Parasedimentitalea psychrophila: one gene and its partner. The protein of the gene in region 1 interacts with the protein of each later gene in a pairwise test. Links are inferred from orthologs where the notes say so. Each region holds a gene or a part of one and is shown in the gene's direction. Other genes may lie near its edges.

Region 1 (4,421 bases):
ACGGATCCGGGCGCCCTGACGGTGACGGATATTCTGACCGACGGCTGGTACGACTATGACGCCAAGTATCAGCCCGGCGGCTCCACCCATGTGGTGCCTGCGGATCTGCCGCAGGAGATTTTCGATCTCTGTCTGGACTATGCCCGGCGCGCCCATCAGGCACTGGGCTGTCGCGGTGTCAGCCGCACGGATTTCCGCTGGGACGAAAGCCGGGGGGCCGCAGGCCTGATCCTGCTGGAAACCAACACCCAGCCCGGCATGACGCCAACCTCGCTGACGCCAGAGCAGGCGGCGCATTGCGGAACGACTTTTGGTCAGCTCTGTGCCTGGATGGTCGAGGATGCTTCATGCGATCGTTGATCCCCTGGCGCCGCAAAAAATCTGTGTTTAAGCAGGATCCGGCACCGTCGCGGTTGAAGTACCGGATGCAGCGCTGGATGCTGACACCGGGCATTCGGCTGGGGCTGCGGATCGGCGTGCCTTTCTGTCTGATCTTCACCCTGGGCAGCGCCTATATGGCGAATGAGCAGCGCCGCGATGGCCTGAACATCTTTCTCTCCGATCTGCGCCAGTCGATCCGTGAGCGGCCAGAATTCCGGGTCAAGATGATCGCAATTGATGGGGCAGGCGCCGATCTGGCCGATGACATCCGCGAAGTCGCCGGGTTGCGGTTTCCGGTCAGCTCCTTTGATCTGAACGTGGACCTTATCCGGGAAGTGATCGAAATGCTGGCCCCGGTAAAGTCTGCCGCCGTTCGTATCCGCTCGGGCGGGGTGTTGCAGGTGGATGTGGTTGAGCGCGACCCGGTGTTGGTCTGGCGCAACCGCCAGGGGCTGGCGCTGCTGGACGAAACCGGTATTCATGTGGCCGAGCTGGGTCGCCGCTCACTGCATGCGGATTTGCCGCTAATCGCGGGTGACGGGGCTGACGCCCATGTCGCCGAGGCGCTGCGGATCTTTGCCACCGCCAGACCACTGGGGGCGCGGTTGCGGGGCCTGGTGCGCATCGGCGAGAGGCGCTGGGATGTGGTGCTGGATCGCGGTCAGCGGATTATGCTGCCGGCCGAAGATCCGGTCCCTGCCTTGCGGCGGGTGATCGCGGTGAGCGAGGTGCGGGACCTTCTGGAGCGCGATATTGCATCAGTCGACATGCGATTGTCAGCCCGTGCCACGGTCCGGATGAACAAGACTGCGGTGCAGGAATGGTGGCGGATCAGACAGATGAACGGAGGCGGATAGCAGCATGACAGATCTCTATCAATCCCAGCGAGCCATGCGGCAAATGCGCCATCAGGCCATGCAGCGTGGGGTGGTTGCCATCCTGGATGTGGGCAGTTCCAAGATTGCCTGCCTGGTGCTGCGCTTTGACGGCAGCAGCCGGTTGAGCGAGGATAATTCCATTGGCTCGCTGGCCGGCCAATCCGGGTTTCGGGTGATTGGCGCTGCCACCACGCGGTCGCGGGGGGTGCAGTTTGGCGAGATCACCGCCATGCAGGAAACCGAACGCGCCATTCGCACCGCGGTGCAGGCGGCGCAGAAAATGGCCGAGGTCCGGGTGGATCACGTGATGGCCTGTTTTTCGGGCGCCAACCCACGGTCCTATGGTCTGAACGCCCAGGTGGAGCTGCAGGGGCAGGTGGTCACCGAAGACGAAGTCGCCCGCGTGCTGGCAGCCTGCGAGGTGCCGGAATATGGCCACGGTCGCGAAGTTCTGCATGCGCAGCCAGTGAATTTTGCGCTTGATAACCGCTCGGGGTTGAACGACCCGCGCGGCCAATTGGGCCAGTCTCTGGCGGTTGATATGCATATGCTGACGGTTGACGCCGCCTCGGTGCAGAATCTGGTGCGTTGCATCAAACGCTGTGATCTGGAGCTCGCCGGAATTGCCAGTTCGGCCTATGCCTCGGGAATTTCAGCGCTGGTCGAAGACGAACAGGAACTGGGCGCGGCCTGTGTCGATATGGGCGGTGGCTCGACCTCGGTGTCGGTCTTCATGAAGAAACACATGATTTATTCCGATGCCGTGCGCATGGGCGGGGATCATGTCACCAGTGATATTTCACTGGGTCTAGGGGTTCCGACCTCCAGTGCCGAACGCATTAAGACCTTTTGCGGTGGCGTCCATGCCACCGGCGCGGATGACCGCGATATGATCGACATTGGCGGCGACACGGGCGATTGGGAACATGACCGTCGCACGGTGTCGCGGGCAGAGCTGATCGGCATCATGCGGCCCCGCGTCGAGGAAATCCTGGAAGAGGTGCGGGCGCGGCTGGATGCGGCCGGCTTTGACCAGCTTCCCAGTCAGCAGATTGTTTTGACCGGCGGCTCCAGCCAGATCATGGGACTGGACGGATTGGCCAGCCGTATTCTGGGGCAGCAGGTTCGGTTGGGCCGCCCACTCCGGGTGCATGGGCTGCCGCAATCGGCCACCGGGCCGGGATTTTCCAGCGCCGTAGGCCTGAGCTTGTTTGCGGCCAATCCGCAGGATGAATGGTGGGATTTTGATGTGCCAAGCGACCGTCAGTCGGGCGGCTCAATCCGTCGCGCGGTGCGCTGGTTCCGCGACAACTGGTAGCGGGCAGGCGGTGGGAATAATCCGCACTCGGTGCAGGATTGTCGGGTGACAATTGGCGCGACTTGCATTATGAAACCGTTAACCAGCCGCAGAAAGCGGCGGAGCACGCAGGCCGAGCAGTGGTTTGCACATAATGTCGTGACGATCTCACCCATGTGGAAGCATGGGGGCTTTTGCTATGCTTGTGTGTGCTTTTTCGAATACCCCAAGATATACCCCGATCGGCGAAATAACGCAGATAGTTGTCCCAATTTTGCCATATTTTGTAGGGAACCGCGCTTTTATTGGTGACGGGTCTGCCCTCACTTGGTACTGTCAAGATGGACAGGAATAATAATGCCTCGGAATGAGGCACAAAAAAACAGGCGGACTGAGCATGACATTGAACCTATCGATGCCCGGACAGGAAGAGCTGAAGCCACGCATCACTGTTTTTGGCGTTGGTGGAGCTGGCGGAAACGCGGTCAACAACATGATCGAAAAAGAGCTGGATGGCGTCGATTTTGTTGTCGCCAATACCGATGCTCAGGCGCTGCAGCAAAGCAACGCCCAGAGCCGGGTGCAGCTGGGCGTGAAGGTCACCGAAGGTCTGGGCGCCGGCGCCCGCCCCTCGGTTGGCATGGCCGCCGCCGAAGAGAGCATTGAGCAGATCGTTGATCACCTGGCGGGGGCGCATATGTGCTTTATCACCGCCGGTATGGGCGGTGGCACCGGCACAGGTGCCGCCCCGATCATCGCCGCGGCCGCCCGCGAGCTGGGCGTTCTGACCGTTGGTGTTGTCACCAAGCCGTTCCAGTTTGAAGGCGCCAAGCGGATGCGCCAGGCGGAAGAGGGCGTCGATGCGCTGCAAAAGGTCGTTGATACGCTGATCATCATTCCCAACCAGAACCTGTTCCGGTTGGCCAATGAGAAAACCACCTTCACCGAGGCCTTCTCGATGGCGGATGACGTGTTGTACCAAGGCGTCAAAGGCGTGACCGACCTGATGGTCCGCCCCGGCCTGATCAACCTCGACTTTGCTGATGTTCGCGCTGTGATGGACGAAATGGGCAAGGCGATGATGGGCACCGGCGAGGCCGAGGGCGAAACCCGTGCCGTCGAAGCTGCTGAAAAGGCCATTGCCAACCCGCTGCTGGACGAAATCAGCCTGCGCGGTGCCAAGGGCGTGTTGATCAATATCACCGGGGCCCATGACCTGACCCTGTTTGAACTGGACGAAGCCGCCAACCGCATTCGCGAAGAGGTGGACCCAGAGGCCAATATCATCGTCGGTTCCACATTGGATACTGAAATGGAAGGCAAAATTCGGGTCTCTGTTGTGGCGACTGGCATCGACGCGGTTGAGGTGCGTCTCGATTCACCGGTTCCGCGCCGCCCGATGTCTGCCCCGCTGAAGCAAACCGTATCCGCCGAAAACCGGCGCCCTGCGCCGCTGGAACTGGGCGCTGCAATCGAGGCGCCTGCGGCTGCCGAAGTTGCCGCTCAGGAGCCATCGTTGTTTGAGGGCATGGGGGTTGAGCAGATTGCCGCTCAGGACCAGGCCGAGGATATTTTTGAGGAGCCAGAGCTGGTTGCTGACGATGGTCTGCCGATGCCCGCCTATCAGCCAACAGTGGCCGAGTTCCAGCCGCAGGCTGATATCGCCGAGACACCTCAGCAGAGCTTTGTTGCGCCTAAGGCTCCGGCGCTTGGCACTCCGTCGCCAGAGGCCATTGTACGGCTGCAGGCTGCGGCGGCCCAGCGGGTGTCTCCGGGTGCAGCCCAGGAGGCTGAGCGGCATGACACCAAACAGCGGTCCGGCTTTGGCTTGAATTCGCTGATCCACCGGATGACCGGACAGGCCG
Region 2 (4,203 bases), 1.0 Mb from region 1 along the record:
CCATCAAGGCCGGTGCCAGCACCATCAACATCCCCGACACGGTTGGTTACACGGCCCCGGTGGAAAGCGCTGAGCTGATCAAACGTCTGATCGAAACGGTGCCGGGCGCCGATGAGGTGATCTTTGCCACCCATTGTCACAATGACCTGGGCATGGCGACGGCGAACTCGCTGGCAGCTGTGGCTGGCGGCGCGCGGCAGATCGAATGCACCATCAACGGGCTCGGCGAGCGGGCCGGCAATACCGCATTGGAAGAGGTGGTGATGGCGCTGAAAGTGCGCAATGACATCATGCCCTGGAGCACCGGCATCGACACCCGAAAGATCATGCATATCTCGCGCCGGGTGGCGGCGGTGTCCGGCTTTGCGGTGCAGTTCAACAAAGCGATTGTCGGTAAGAACGCCTTTGCCCACGAGTCTGGCATCCATCAGGACGGCATGCTTAAAAACGCCGAGACGTTCGAGATCATGCGGCCCTCGGATGTGGGGCTGTCCGGGACGTCATTGCCGCTGGGCAAACACTCGGGCCGGGCGGCGCTGCGCGACAAGCTGCAGCAGTTTGGCTTTGAGGTGGGTGACAACCAGCTCAGGGACGTCTTTGTGCGCTTCAAAGAGCTGGCCGACCGCAAGAAAGAGGTGTTTGACGACGATATCATCGCCCTGATGCGGTCCGGCGAGGATGCCGAGAATGATCATCTGCAGATCGTGTCGATGAAGGTGGTCTGCGGCACCGGCGGCCCGGCGGAAGCCACCATTGAGATGGAGATCGACGGTCAGGATGTCAGCGCCACCGCCAGTGGCGACGGCCCGGTGGATGCCACCTTCAAGGCGATCCGGGAGATTCACCCCAACACCGCCCGCCTGCAACTGTATCAGGTGCAGGCGGTGACCGAGGGCACCGACGCCCAGGCCACGGTTTCGGTGCGGCTGGAAGAGGACGGCATGATTGCCACCGGTGAGAGCGCAAATACCGACACGGTTGTGGCCTCGGCCAAGGCCTATGTGAACGCGCTGAACCGGCTGATCATACGCCGTGGAAAAGTTGGTGAAGGTGCCGACACCCGCGAGATCTCGTATAAAGACGTCACCTGAGTGGTGACGTCAGGATAGAGAGGGGCCATCCATCTGGGTGGCCCTTTTTGTTTCCCAGCGGCTTTGAAACGGCGATCTCCCGCGCCCCAAGCTGGTGCGGCTGCGCCGCAACAGATTAGGGCCTTGGGCCCGGCACCGCTACGCGGTGCAAAGTGTTGCGGGGGAAACGTTTCAGCGACAGGTCTGCCCTGAATGCGCCATTGATGGGCTGCAGTTGCAGGCTTCATTTGAGAACCAAGGCGACCTGCAGATATGTCTGATAAAACACCGGGGCGCCATCAGATCAAAAAGTGCGCACTGCGCCTTGCACCAGGAAGTGATAAACCCGCCAAATCAGCTGACCTGCGCCGCGCAGCGGCGCCACGCCCAAGGCTTTGCCTCTCATCTGTGATGAGCGGCAAAGGCGCGGGAGTGCACCGCCTAGATCAATAGGCGGCCACTAAAGCTGGGCCGCTACCTATCGGTCGTGTGTAAACCCTCAGCCCGGTTCGCTGCGACATCACGGCAGGGCTACAGCGCCTTGGCGCTGGCGCGGAGCTCGGTGTCAGGGTGGCGCGGCGGCCTTTACCCGCACCCGGAGTGAAGTGGCTGCAGACCGGGCTCCAATACCCAAGACCTGAGCCGCGAAAAGCGGGCGCGCCCGGCGAAAAGGCGCTAGTTGGACAGAAAACACTCTTTCGCGACGCCGCTGTGCCGCTTATAAGATCTGATGCCCGCGATTTACGCGGAGTCGCGGGCCACTGGTACAGCATTTACAGGATCCCTTTAATATGTCGATCTTTGGATTTTTGTCCGGCCTGTTCACGTCGGATATGGCTATTGACCTTGGAACAGCAAACACCCTGGTCTACGTCAAAGGCCGGGGCGTGATCCTGTCCGAACCTTCGGTGGTGGCTTATCACGTCAAGGATGGCGTCAAGACCGTGCTGGCTGTCGGCGAGGACGCCAAGCTGATGCTGGGCCGAACCCCCGGCTCGATCGAGGCGATCCGGCCAATGCGCGAAGGTGTCATTGCCGATTTTGACACCGCCGAAGAGATGATCAAGTACTTCATCCGCAAGGTCCACAAACGGTCAACCTTCTCCAAACCCAAGATTATCGTCTGTGTGCCATATGGTGCCACGCCGGTTGAGAAGCGGGCAATCCGACAATCGGTGCTGTCAGCCGGGGCCCGCAAGGCCGGGCTGATTGCCGAACCGATTGCGGCGGCCATTGGGGCTGGAATGCCCATCACCGACCCCACCGGCAATATGGTGGTCGATATTGGCGGCGGCACCACCGAAGTGGCGGTCCTGTCGCTGGGTGACATCGTCTATGCGCGCTCGGTGCGGGTTGGCGGCGACCGGATGGACGAAGCGATTATTTCTTATCTGCGACGTCAGCAGAATCTGTTGGTCGGTGAAGCCACCGCTGAGCGCATCAAGACCTCAATCGGCACCGCCCGGATGCCCGACGATGGCCGCGGCCAGTCGATGCAGATTCGCGGTCGTGACCTGCTGAACGGCGTCCCCAAGGAAATCGAGATCAGTCAGGCGCAAATCGCCGAGGCGCTGGCCGAACCGGTTCAGCAAATCTGCGAAGCGGTGATGACAGCGCTTGAGGCCACACCGCCGGATCTGGCCGCGGATATTGTCGACCGTGGCGTCATGCTGACCGGTGGCGGCGCCCTGCTCGGCGACCTGGACCTGACATTGCGTGAACAGACCGGATTGGCGGTGTCGATTGCCGATGAAAGTCTGAATTGCGTGGCTCTGGGCACTGGCAAGGCGCTGGAATTTGAAAAGCAACTGCGCCACGCAATTGATTACGACAGCTAAGGGTCTTACCTTTCGCCATCTATGGGGTGCCATCTAAGTACCCAGGAGGAGCCCCTTGGCCAAAGATCGATCCCAGCGCGAAGACTACGGCACCCCGCTGAAGCGATTGCTGGTTGTGGTAACCTGTCTCTGTCTGGCGCTGATCTTCATTGTCTGGCGCATCGATAGCCCCAGGGTCGAGCGATTCCGGGCTCAGGTCGTCGATGCCGTGGTGCCCAACATGGAATGGGCAATGGTGCCGGTGATCGGCACCATCAATCTGGTGCGCGACTTTCAATCTTATCAGCGATTGTCCAAACAAAACCGCGAGTTGCGGTCCGAGTTGCGGCGGATGCAGGCCTGGAAAGAGGCGGCGCTGCAACTGGAGCAGGAAAATGCCCGGCTGCTGGATCTCAACAATGTACGGCTGGATGCGCGGCTGACCTATATCACCGGCGTGGTGATGGCCGACAGTGGCTCTCCGTTTCGCCAGTCTGTGCTGCTGAATGTCGGGTCGCGTGACGGGGTGCGCGATGGTTGGGCGGCGATGGATGGGATTGGCCTGGTGGGGCGGATCTCGGGGACCGGGCGCAATACGGCGCGGGTGATCCTGTTAACCGATGCCGCCAGTTCGGTGCCCGCGACGATCCAGCCCTCGGGCCAGAATGCGCTGATTGCCGGCGACAACAGCGCCGCTCCGATAATCGATTTCCTGGAAAACCCGGACAAACTGCGCCCCGGTGACCGGGTGATAACCTCGGGCGATGGCGATGTATTCCCGGCCGGGCTATTGATTGGCCAGGTGGCCAGCGACCCCTCTGGCCGTTTGCGGGTGCGCCTGTCTGCCGATTATGAGCGGCTGGAGTTTCTGCGCGTGCTGCGCCACCATGGCACCGAAGGCATCAATACCCCCGGAGGGCTGGTGACGCCGCCACCCGGGGCGCCCCTGCCGCGCCCCCGCCCCAAGAGCCTGGGGACCGACAATGGCTAACACCTCGCCTGCGCATGTCTGGATCATGCGGGCTGCGTTCCCGGCGCTGGCCCTGCTGATCATGTTTTTCCACCTGTTGCCGCTGGATACGGTTCCGCGCAAATGGGCGCCGCCTGATCTGCTGGTGGCCTCGGCATTGGCCTGGTCGCTGCGCCGCCCGGACTATCTTCCGACTGTGTTGCTGGCGGTGACACTGTTGCTGGCGGACCTGATGTTTCAAAGACCCCCCGGGTTGCTGGCATTGCTTGTGCTGTTGGCATGCGAGTACCTGAAGCCCCGCGCCCTGAGCCACCGCGATACCGGTTTTGCCGCCGAGTGGCTTTCG

The links. The genes of interacting proteins can lie anywhere in the genome.
Region 2: the proteins of ftsA (region 1) and QPJ95_RS05700 interact in binary tests that used the Escherichia coli proteins (3 or more experiments, as listed by UniProt). The link is inferred for Parasedimentitalea psychrophila from one-to-one orthologs.

The regions. Positions count from the first base shown.
Region 1 is NZ_CP127247.1:149,041-153,461, reverse strand. What follows is about bases 600-3,409. They hold ftsA (cell division protein FtsA), read left to right. Parts: upstream 600-1,242; coding sequence 1,243-2,577; downstream 2,578-3,409. Other genes in these bases: ftsZ (cell division protein FtsZ), read left to right, coding at 2,954-3,409; QPJ95_RS00715 (cell division protein FtsQ/DivIB), read left to right, coding at 600-1,238. In the rest of the region: QPJ95_RS00720 (D-alanine--D-alanine ligase), read left to right, coding at 1-360; more of QPJ95_RS00715, read left to right, coding at 348-599; more of ftsZ, read left to right, coding at 3,410-4,421. UniProt on the Escherichia coli protein: Essential cell division protein that assists in the assembly of the Z ring. May serve as the principal membrane anchor for the Z ring.
Region 2 is NZ_CP127247.1:1,189,943-1,194,145, forward strand. The notes cover bases 1,031-3,884. They hold QPJ95_RS05700 (rod shape-determining protein), read left to right. Parts: upstream 1,031-1,861; coding sequence 1,862-2,908; downstream 2,909-3,884. Other genes in these bases: QPJ95_RS05695 (2-isopropylmalate synthase), read left to right, coding at 1,031-1,091; mreC (rod shape-determining protein MreC), read left to right, coding at 2,964-3,878; QPJ95_RS05710 (rod shape-determining protein MreD), read left to right, coding at 3,871-3,884. Outside these bases: more of QPJ95_RS05695, read left to right, coding at 1-1,030; more of QPJ95_RS05710, read left to right, coding at 3,885-4,203. UniProt on the Escherichia coli protein: Forms membrane-associated dynamic filaments that are essential for cell shape determination. Acts by regulating cell wall synthesis and cell elongation, and thus cell shape.